2 regions of the Geobacillus zalihae genome follow, and region 1 is predicted to be linked to the other one. Evidence: a T-box and tRNA genes for the amino acid it is inferred to sense, from the RefSeq annotation. Region 1 holds a T-box; the other holds one or more tRNA genes.

Region 1 (5,357 bases):
ATCGGTGACCACCATCTTCTCGAGCTCTTCGCGCAGCATCGCGTTCATAAACGCCAGCGTTGAATGTTGAACGAGGGATTCCAAGAGCTTGAACATCTCAAACGTAAAGCGGTACGGCTCGCTGGCGAGCGCAATGCACAGTCCCTTCGTTTCTTTGTTTTGCTGCATCGGCGCCGCCATGATGGAGCGAAATGGACCGAAAGCGGACACGCATACATCGCCGGCAAATAAAATGTCATTTCCGCTTTGGCGCCGCTTTTCCACCCATTCGATATAGGGCTCGGACCGATGGTCGAAAAAAAACGGCGTGCTGCCTGGAAAAAGCTCCCACTTGCCGTCGGCAAACCGGAAAAAACCGACTTCATCCGCGCCGAACGATTGTTGGATTTGCGATACCATGTACTCAATGGCTTCATGAAGCCGCGGCCGGGCGTTCAATTGGCGCATTGTGTCATTGATCAGCTGCAAATCGGAGACAAGCCGGCGCGACTGTTCATACAACTTGGCGTTCTCCAGCGCGCTTCCAGCCGTGCTCGCCAACAGCGAAATAAAATGAATCTCTCGTTTTGGAAATGGCGCAGCGTATGGGGCGATAATTTCAATCACCCCATACACCGCCTGCACCCCTTTAATCGGGGCGTACAGCACCGAGCGCGGCGGCGCCTCCATCTCCTCGCATTGCACTTGTCCAGTCAAAAACGCCCGCAACGCCGCCGTCTGTTTTTCCCTTTCATCCAATACAAGCGTTTTGATCGGCAAATTTCCGCGCAGATGGTTGTCATGCGACAACAGAAGGTGGTAGGTGAACGATGGATAGACGTTTTGCAGCGTGCGGATAATTTCTTCAAGCACAACATCGATATGCATCGAGGAATGAATTTTGGCGGCGAAGCGATGCAACTGTCCATACCGTTTCTCTTCGCCCTCTCCTTGCAGCACCGCGCTAAGCTTCCGGAACAATCGCGCCAAATCCGTCCGGATCTCCCACAACAACCGCTCGTCAAAACCGCCATCTTTTCGATACACGAGCTCGACCATCGCCGGCGTCTCATCAGAAAGCATGAAAAAGAGCCGGGCCGCCATATGCGGCCCACCGGCATCGACAACAGCGACTTTCCGCTCTCCATCAGCCGCGATCGGCAAAGCACTCGACTCCCCAACCGCTGCCGCTTCCGGATAAAAGACAGCCCGCACCGGGTCGTACAAATAAAAAACGGATTGCTCGAGCGCCAGCTCTTCTTTCAGCAGCGCGAGCAACTCGCCCGCCGCCGCCGAAAACGGCCCATCGTCCTGAAACGCTAAAAACCAGTGGAAAAATTTTTGTTTAAATGATTCATACCGCTTCATTTCTTCCTTGTTCATCGCCTTTTCCACCCAAACCGGCATCATCATTCCAAGCGAGAGAATGGGATGACAATTTTTTTCTAAAAATTGCATCTTTTATTATATCATACAAATCGAGAAGAGGGAAAACAAAATGTTGACTTTATCCTCTAAAAATCATATAATAGCCTTTGTGTAAAATATAGCAGCCTTTGTGCCCACCTTTATGGTTCATTTTGTTCCTCGGCCCGCCGAGGTGCATCGCGTAACTCTTAGCTGCGAGAGCGAGGATGCATGAAAACAAAATGGCCGTAATTGTTGGCGCACATCTGCTTTTATTTTACGGGAATAAAAGCGTAAGGAGGAGCAACGAATGGCTCGTTATACTGGCCCAATGTGGAAAATTTCCCGCCGCCTTGGCATCTCATTGAGCGGCACGGGGAAAGAATTGCAAAAACGTCCGTATCCGCCTGGCCAACACGGTCCAGGGCAACGGCGGAAATTGTCGGAATATGGCTTGCAGCTGCAAGAAAAACAAAAGCTGCGCCATATGTACGGCGTGAACGAACGCCAATTCCGCAAAACGTTTGAAGAAGCAGGCAAAATGCCGGGCAAACACGGCGAAAACTTCATGATTTTGTTAGAATCGCGCCTAGACAACCTCGTCTATCGCTTAGGGTTGGCCCGCACGCGCCGTCAAGCCCGCCAGCTCGTGACGCACGGCCACATTTTGGTCGACGGCAGCCGCGTCAACATCCCGTCGTACCGCGTCAAACCGGGACAAACGATCGCCGTTCGCGAAAAATCGCGCAACTTGCAAGTGATTAAAGAAGCGCTCGAAGCGAACAACTACATTCCAGATTACTTGACGTTCAATCCGGAAAAAATGGAAGGGACGTACACCCGCTTGCCGGAGCGTTCCGAACTGCCGGCGGAAATCAACGAAGCGCTCATCGTCGAGTTCTACTCGCGTTAAGGCGCAAAAAAGATCCGAAATGCATCGGCATTTCGGATCTTTTTTCTTAGGCGTAGCGAATCAAATAATACTTTTTCTTCCCGCGGCGGATGACCGTAAACCGCCCCTCAAGGCGGTGTTCAGCCGTTAATATGGCTCCGACGTCTTGAAGGCGCTCGCCGTTGACGTAAATGGCGCCGTTTTGGATGTCTTCGCGCGCTTGCCGCTTCGATGGCGAAATGCCGGCAGAAACGAGCAGCTCGACAAGCGGAACGTCGCCTCCTTCATGAACGAATGACGGCACATCTTTGAACCCTTGCTCAATTTCCGCCGCTGTCAAATTGCCAATATCGCCGCTAAAGAGCGCTTCAGAAATGCGAATCGCTTGCCTGAGCGCCTCTTCGCCGTGCACGAGCTTTGTCACTTCCTCAGCAAGCGCCTTTTGGGCCGCCCGCTTCTCTGGGGCCTCACGAAGCTCTTGTTCAAGCGCTTCGATTTCCTCTTTCGACAGGAACGTAAAGTACTTCAAGTAACGGATCACATCGCGGTCATCGGTGTTGATCCAAAACTGGTAAAACTCGTACGGCGACGTTTTCTCTTTGTCGAGCCAAATCGTGCCGCTTTCCGTTTTCCCGAATTTCGTGCCGTCCGCTTTCGTCACAAGCGGGATCGTCAAGCCAAACGCCCGCGCCTCGCCTTTCGTTTTGCGAATAAGCTCAAGCCCTGCCGTGATGTTGCCCCATTGGTCGCTCCCGCCGATTTGCAGGCGGCATCCTTCCGTCTCGTACAGGCGGAGAAAATCGTATGCCTGCAGCATCATATAGCTGAACTCGGTAAATGAAATGCCCGTTTCGATGCGCGATTGAACCGACTCTTTCGCCATCATGTAGTTGACGCTGAAATGCTTGCCGACGTCGCGCAAAAACGTAATGACATCCAGCGGCCCGATCCAGTCGTAGTTGTTTTTGATTTTCGCCGGATTGCCGTCCGCTTCAAAATCTAAAAAGCGGCCGAGCTGTTCTTTAATACGCGCGCTCCATGCCTCGACGGTTTCTTTGGCATTGAGCGTGCGCTCGCTTTTTTTCCCGCTCGGGTCACCGATCAACCCCGTCGCTCCGCCGACTAGGGCGATCGGCCGGTGCCCCGCCTGCTGGAAGCGGCGCAGCGTCAAAATGGCGGCCAAGTTGCCGATATGCAAACTGTCCGCCGTCGGGTCAAACCCGCAGTAGAGCGTCACCCGCTCCTCATTCAACAGCTTGCGCAACCCGTCTTCATCCGTCGTTTGGTTGACGAGCCCGCGCCATTGCAATTCCGCAAGCAAATCCATGTCCTTCACCTCTCTATGAATGTCATGAAAAAGAAAACACCCGCCCGTCATGAAGGGGCGAGTGTTCGTCGCGGTACCACCCTACTTAGAAAGCATGGTGCTTTCTCACTCATTTGGGTAACGGCGCCGGCCGGCGGATGGCTACTAGGTGCCAAAACCGTTCGCCATCGCTGCTCAGGGAGGTAATTCACGCCTGCCTGTGGACTGGCTCGCACCGTCCGCCAGCTCTCTGCACCAGGGAGACAGCCGCTACTTGTTCCCATCATCGCTTTCTCATATGAAATATATACATTCTTATTACCATAGCGATGCACTCGCTGTCAACCCTAACGCTTTTCGCACAAACGGCGAAAAATCGGCAAAATTCCACAATGCCTCCCCTTCCTATGGTATACTGATATATAATGACTTGCCGCATAGGGGGGCTGGCATGAAGCGAAACCAACTTTCCATTTCTCTTGAAAAAGCGTGGCATTATTTTTCCCTTACATACGATGTGGTTTGGAACGTCATCTTCATTTTGCTCGTCGCCGCACTCTGCCTTGTCTGCTTTGCCATCGGCGCCGGCGCCGGCTATTTTGCCTTTTTGGTCAAAGATATGCCCGTTCCCTCTCCCGACGAGATGAAAAAGGAGATTTACCATTACGGCGAAACGAGCCACATGTACTTTGCCAACGGTGTATATTTAGGCCGGTTCCGGTCCGACCTCGACCGCGAGGCGGTGCGCCTGTCCGACGTGTCTCCGTACGTCGTGCAAGCCATTATCGCGACCGAAGACGAACATTTTTATGAACATCACGGCGTCGTTCCGAAGGCCGTCATCCGCGCCGTGTTTCAAGAGCTGACCAACTCGCCGGTCAAAAGCGGCGGGAGCACGCTTACGCAGCAGCTCGTCAAAAACCAGATGTTGACGAACGAGGTGTCGTTTGAGCGGAAGGCGAAAGAAATGCTGCTTTCGCTTCGTCTGGAGAAATTTTTTTCCAAAGAAGACATTTTAGAGGCGTATTTAAACGTCGTTCCGTTCGGCCGCAATTCTTCAGGGCGCAACATCGCCGGCATCCAAGCCGCGGCCCAAGGCGTCTTTGGCGTCAACGCCAAAGAGTTGAATCTCGCTCAAGCGTCGTTTTTGGCCGGGCTCCCGCAAAACCCGTTCGTCTACACCCCGTTTGCCGCTGACGGCAGCGTCAAACCGGACCTCTCGGCGGGATTGAAACGGATGAAAACGGTGCTTTACCGGATGAAACGGGCCGGCTACATCTCGGAAAAACAGTATAAGGAAGCGCTTTCCTATGATGTGGCGAAGCATTTGGCCGCCCCGAAGCCGTCGCCGTTTGAACAATATCCGTTTTTGACGATGGAGATTGAGCGGCGGGCGAAAGAGGTGCTCGCCGAGACGTTCGCCAAGCGCGACGGTTATAAGCCGGAAGAAGTGCAGCGCGAACCCGCTCGTTTCCGCCGCTATCTCGGCGAAGCGGAAAAAGCGCTGCGCCAAGGCGGATATCGGATTTATACGACGATCGACAAAAAGATTTATGAACAAATGCAGCGCATCGCTGCCCGCTACCCGTATTACGGAAGCGACAATGTGTATTACACCAAAGACAAGAAAACAGGGAAAACGATCCCCCATCGCCAACCGGTCGAAGTCGGGGCGATGCTCATCGAAAACAAAACGGGAAAAATCATCAGCTTCGTCGGCGGACGCGATTATGGGCGCGAGCAGTTGAATCACGCCACCCAGGCGCACCGGTC
Region 2 (5,357 bases), 1.1 Mb from region 1:
CCGGTGCACTTGTCCGAGCGAAGCGGCAGCGAGCGGCGTTTCGTCAAATGAACGAAACAAGGTTTCAAGCGAGCCCCCAAGTTCTGTTTCCACCCTCCGGCGAACGTCGGCAAACGGAAACGGCGGAACTTGGTCTTGCAGTTTTTCGAGCTCGCTGATGATCGGAGCGGGAATCAAATCCGGCCGTGTGCTGGCAATTTGCCCGAGCTTCACGAACGTCGGGCCGAGCTCCTCGAGCACAAGGCGGAGCCGCTCCCCAACCGTTTTTCCTTCCTTTTTCCCTTGCTCCGCTCTCCATCGCGGCGGCAAAGAAAGAAAAGACGAAAAGCCGAGCTCATCGACGATCATCCCGAATCCGTGCCGAAGCAAGGAGACGGCGATTTCGTGATACCTTCCGATATGGCGCATCCGTTTTCCGATCATCGGGACATCTCTCCTAAGGCGGCAAAAAGCGAGCGGACAGGCCGCATCGGTTTACTGCCCGCTTTGTTCTTTTTCCTCCAGACGGCGGATTCGCTCTTCAAGCTGCCGCACGTCTTCTTTTGTTGCCAATTCAAGCTTGTCGATCACCTGCTTGATTTGCTCGCGTACAAGCCGCTGCACTTCCGTTTTCCGCGCTTCGGTCTGCTGCTTCCATTGATCGATCACTTCCTTCGATTCGTCAAGCGACAATTCGCCTTTTTTGACAAGCTCGTCAATGATCTTTTCCACTTGTTCTTTGCTTGCAATCGCCAATCCCAGCCCGAATGCCAATCCTTTTTTCAAAATGCTCATTCGTTTGCAGCCTCCTTGTGCCATTGTATTTTCCTTATTGTACCATTCTTTGGCGATCCATGTCGAGCTAGACGGCAGCTCTTTTGTATAGGAGACAGGTCGATGCGGCATGCTATCGTTGGACAACGATGCAAAGGAGGGGGATTTTAATGGCTGATGAACCGTTGCATTACGGAGAAGACTATCATGTTATTCCCGCGACGTCTTTGGCAAGCGGCGTCGGCGTCAGCGTGCTGCCCGATTTGTACTGCCATACGATCCAAATCGTCAACATTTGCCTCGTCGGCCGCCCTGGCGACGGCGCATTCGTCTTGATCGATGCGGGAATGCCGGGGTCAGCGGACGATATTATTTCCGCTGTTGAAGACCGCTTTGGCAGCGGCAGCCGCCCGCAAGCCATTATTTTAACCCACGGCCACTTTGACCACGTCGGAGCCTTAATTGAACTCGTCCGGGAATGGAATGTGCCGGTGTACGCCCACAAAGACGAACTGCCGTATTTAACCGGCAAAGCGCGTTATCCCGAACCGGACGCGTCCGTTGAAGGCGGACTTCTCGCCAAAATCTCGCCGTTTTTCCCAAACGAACCGATCCAGCTTGGCAGCCGCGTCCAACCTCTACCTGAGGACGGCACTGTCCCGCATTTGCCGGAGTTCCGCTGGCTGCACACCCCCGGGCACACACCGGGCCACATCTCCTTGTTCCGTCCGCGCGATGCGGCCTTGATCGCTGGCGATGCGTTTGTCACGGTCCGCCAAGACTCACTGTACAAAGTATTGACCCAGCAAACCGAAATTACCGGCCCGCCGCGCTACTATACGATCGACTGGACGGCCGCCCGCGAATCGGTGCGCAAATTGGCCGCCCTCTTCCCATCGGTCGCTGTCACGGGACACGGCGCCCCAGTAGCGGGAGACGAGTTGCGTGATGGGCTGACGAAGCTCGCTTGTGATTTTGACCGCATCGCTGTCCCAGATTACGGAAAGTACGTCCATTAACGGAGCGATCCCGCCGGCGCTTACAATGGGAAATGAAAGGCTTCCCGGTTTGAAATGATCAGCGGCAGGCCGTGGCTAAGAAAAAAGGGTGTCCCAATCGGACACCCTTACACTGTCGACAACAGCCGCCAATTTGCTACTGAAAGCGGAATCCGTGCTGCTGCAACGTCAAGACGATGCGTTCCTTCGAAATCTTTTTTTCATCAAATTGAACCTTCACTTCCCCATCTTCCGTGTCGACGAGCGAGCGCTCCACGCCGTCGAGCCCACTAAGAAGATGTTCAATGCGCGCAATGGGTTGCGGCGACGTCGCCCCATCGATATAAAACTCACATTTCGCACCCTCTCGACGAAAATCGGGAGGATTTTTTCGTTCCGATGTCGAATGAATCCTTGACACACAAGGAACGTAAAGGAGTTTTTCTCTTATGAACGTTCAAGTCAAAAAGGTCTATCGCAATTCTTATTTGAATATAATAAGTGCCCTATTCAAGAAACTGGGTCTGCCTCAATTGATTGACCATCTCGTGCCCGTCGATCCGCAGTGCCAAACGCGAGTCAGCGATGCCGTTCAGGCCATCCTCTACAATGTGTTTGACGGCCGGCAAGCCCTTGTTCACTTGGAACATTGGGCTCAGGAGGTCGATTGTGAGAAACTCATCCGTCCCGATCTCCATCCTTCCTGGTTGAACGACGATGCGTTGGCCCGTCATCTCGATCGCCTGTATGAGGCTGGCATTCACAACGTCATCAGCACTTGCTTGATTCATATTTATCGCAAAGAAGGCCTTTCCCTCCGAGCCTTCCACGCCGATACGACGGACAAGACGGTTTACGGCGCGTATGAATCGGCCTCGTTAGAGGCCTTACAAATCACACATGGCTACAACCGCCATCATCGTTGGCAAAAACAGATCGGTTTCGGACTGGTCGGCAACGAGGACGGCATCCCGTTTTACGGCGATGTGCACGATGGCAACCTGCCCGATAAAACATGGAATCCCGAGGTGCTGTCTCGTGTCCATGAACAGCTGAAGCAGGCCAAAATCGAAGACGAATGGATTTACGTGGCCGATTCCGCCGCGATGACGAAAGAGACCCTGGCGCAAACCAAAGCGGCCAACGCCTTTTTGATCACCAGAGGCCCTTCGTCGCTCCGGATCGTGAAAACCGCGCTGGCCGAAGCGGATGCTGAGGACACGACGTGGAGCGATCCCTTTACGTTGGTGGAGAGAAACGGCGCCACGTACCGGGTATGGGAAACGGCCTCGACGTATGAAGGCCACCCCGTTCGGCTGATCGTTGTTGAATCGAGCGCGCTCGACCAGCGAAAAGGAAAGACGCTTGAAAAAGAACGAACCAAAGAAGCGGAGCTTCTTCGCGAGGAACAAGCCCGTTGGGAGCGTCACCCCTTCTCCTGCCGGGAAGATGCCGAACAAGCCTTGGCGTCCCTCAAGGCGTCCCTTCGCCCCCGGTTTCATCGGGTTGAGGCCGCGGTCGAAGAGATCGTACGCCTGAAAAAACGGCGCGGACGGCCGAAAAAAGGGGCGGAACCCGAGGTGGAGACGCTGTATTTCTTGCACCTTGACGTCGAATTCGACCAAGACGCGTGGGAACAGGCGAGACGGAAAGCGTCCCGGTTTGTCCTTGTCACGACCGTTCCGAAGGAATGGAAGGGCCAACCCATGGATGCCCAAGAGATCTTGAAGCTGTATAAAGGGCAGATCTCGGTGGAAATGAACTTCGCTTTTTTGAAAGATCCGTTTTTCACGGATGAGATTTACGTCAAAAAACCAGAACGGGTCGCAGTATTAGGCTATTTGTTTCTGTTGGCCTTGGCTATTTACCGCGTTTTTCAGCGCCGAGTGCGTCAGTTTATTACTCCAGAACACCCGTTGAAGGGTCCTGGAGGCCGCAAGCTGACCCGGCCGACGGGACAGGCGATTTTTCAGCTGTTTCAATATGTGAACGTCGTCCTGTTCAAGCTGCCGGATGGGCGCATCCAACGCTCACTGGATCGCTCCCTTACCCCTGATCAGCGAAGGATTCTGCAGGGATTGGGCATGGATGAGAGCATCTACGTGTAACGTGATACGGAACGACCAGCGATGGTAAAAAAAGGATTGCCATCGCTCGTTGTGTTGGTCAAAAAGTTATTCTGAAAAACTAAATAAAAAATCCTTTGTTTTGACCTTGTTAGGGTGCGAAATGTGAGATAAAAGGTAGCTTCAGCCATCCTCTTCCCTCCTTCCGCAAAAACATGCCGTTCCCCGCCGCTTATTTTGCCCGATTCCCGCCCGCATAAACGGGCCTATCGCTCCGTTAGCGATGGCATAAAAAAAGATGGCAAGAATTGCTCTTGCCATCTGTCATAAAAAATGGGCCTAAGTGGACTTGAACCACCGACCTCACGCTTATCAGGCGTGCGCTCTGACCAGCTGAGCTATAGGCCCGTTTATGAATGGAGGGGGACGGATTCGAACCGCCGAACCCAAAGGGAGCGGATTTACAGTCCGCCGCGTTTAGCCACTTCGCTACCCCTCCATAAATAAAAAATGCCGACTGCAGGACTCGAACCCGCAACCTACTGATTACGATTCAGTTGCTCTACCAATTGAGCTAAGTCGGCATGATAGAAGTAGACCGTGACTCCTTGGCTTCTGTTGTGTCCCTTCCTCTCCCAGCCAATTCGAAGACGCTGGATGCGTCGGGACAACTCGAAGCAAATTCGACGATGCAGATGCTCGTCTCTACCAATTGAGCTAAGTCGGCATGATAGAAACGTCAGTACAAATGACAGCTTTATGGCGGAGGAGGAGGGATTCGAACCCCCGCGGGCTGTGACACCCCTATCGGTTTTCGAAACCGACCCCTTCAGCCAGACTTGGGTACTCCTCCATAACTGTTTGGAGCGATGCGGTCGAGAGGACTTGAACCTCCACGGGGTTGCCCCCACTAGGCCCTCAACCTAGCGCGTCTGCCATTCCGCCACGACCGCGTAGAAGTGGAGCGTAGGGGATTTGAACCCCTGACCTCTTCGCTGCCAGCGAAGCGTTCTCCCCCTGAACTAACGCCCCATCATGGTGGAGTATACTGGGATCGAACCAGTGACCCCCACGCTGTCAACGTGGTGCTCTCCCGCTGAGCTAATACTCCACGTTGTTTGCCTAGCAGCGACCTACTCTTGCAGGGGCGCTGGCCCCAACTACCATCGGCGCTGGAGGGCTTAACTTCCGTGTTCGGGATGGGAACGGGTGTTTCCCCTCCGCTATCACCACTAGGCAATGGCGACGATATTTATTATAAAACAATAAAACAGTTTGTCAAGGATTTTTTATTGTCGTTCCTTCAGAATCGGAACGACAATGTAAAATTTACTATAAAAAAACGAAAGAGTCAACCCTCTTTTTCATTTTTTTCGATCTTCACTGTCCCTTTCTCGAAAATTCTTGTCATCCCCTTCTTTATACGCGTATAATAAAGGAAGAAGGAACGTATAATAAAGCAGGGCATTGGCGGCCACCAATGCCCTGTCCATACACAGCCGCTGCAAGAAGTGCAGTGGCCCAAGCCTCGGGCATCGTA

What was found. The T-box of region 1 lies ahead of tyrS (tyrosine--tRNA ligase). A T-box ahead of a tRNA ligase gene usually reads a tRNA of that ligase, here a tRNA-Tyr.
Region 2: it has a tRNA-Tyr gene. The T-box ahead of tyrS (tyrosine--tRNA ligase) is inferred to sense a tRNA for this amino acid. The anticodon was not compared.

What each region holds. Positions count from the first base shown of each region.
Region 1 is NZ_CP129217.1:2,832,109-2,837,465, forward strand. Features, by position in the region: gene QWV57_RS14280 (sensor domain-containing diguanylate cyclase) at 1-1,386, opposite strand, end outside; gene rpsD (30S ribosomal protein S4) at 1,697-2,299, shown strand; gene tyrS (tyrosine--tRNA ligase) at 2,346-3,605, opposite strand; T-box leader at 3,656-3,880, opposite strand; gene QWV57_RS14295 (transglycosylase domain-containing protein) at 4,036-5,357, shown strand, end outside.
Region 2 is NZ_CP129217.1:1,725,162-1,730,518, forward strand. Features, by position in the region: gene QWV57_RS08765 (ABC1 kinase family protein) at 1-423, opposite strand, end outside; gene QWV57_RS08770 (phasin family protein) at 475-774, opposite strand; gene QWV57_RS08775 (MBL fold metallo-hydrolase) at 924-1,772, shown strand; gene QWV57_RS08780 (heavy-metal-associated domain-containing protein) at 1,909-2,172, opposite strand; gene QWV57_RS08785 (IS1634 family transposase) at 2,201-3,859, shown strand; tRNA gene QWV57_RS08790 (tRNA-Ile) at 4,152-4,225, opposite strand; tRNA gene QWV57_RS08795 (tRNA-Tyr) at 4,235-4,316, opposite strand; tRNA gene QWV57_RS08800 (tRNA-Thr) at 4,329-4,401, opposite strand; tRNA gene QWV57_RS08805 (tRNA-Ser) at 4,578-4,670, opposite strand; tRNA gene QWV57_RS08810 (tRNA-Leu) at 4,688-4,770, opposite strand; tRNA gene QWV57_RS08815 (tRNA-Ala) at 4,778-4,849, opposite strand; tRNA gene QWV57_RS08820 (tRNA-Val) at 4,854-4,928, opposite strand; rRNA gene rrf (5S ribosomal RNA) at 4,938-5,054, opposite strand.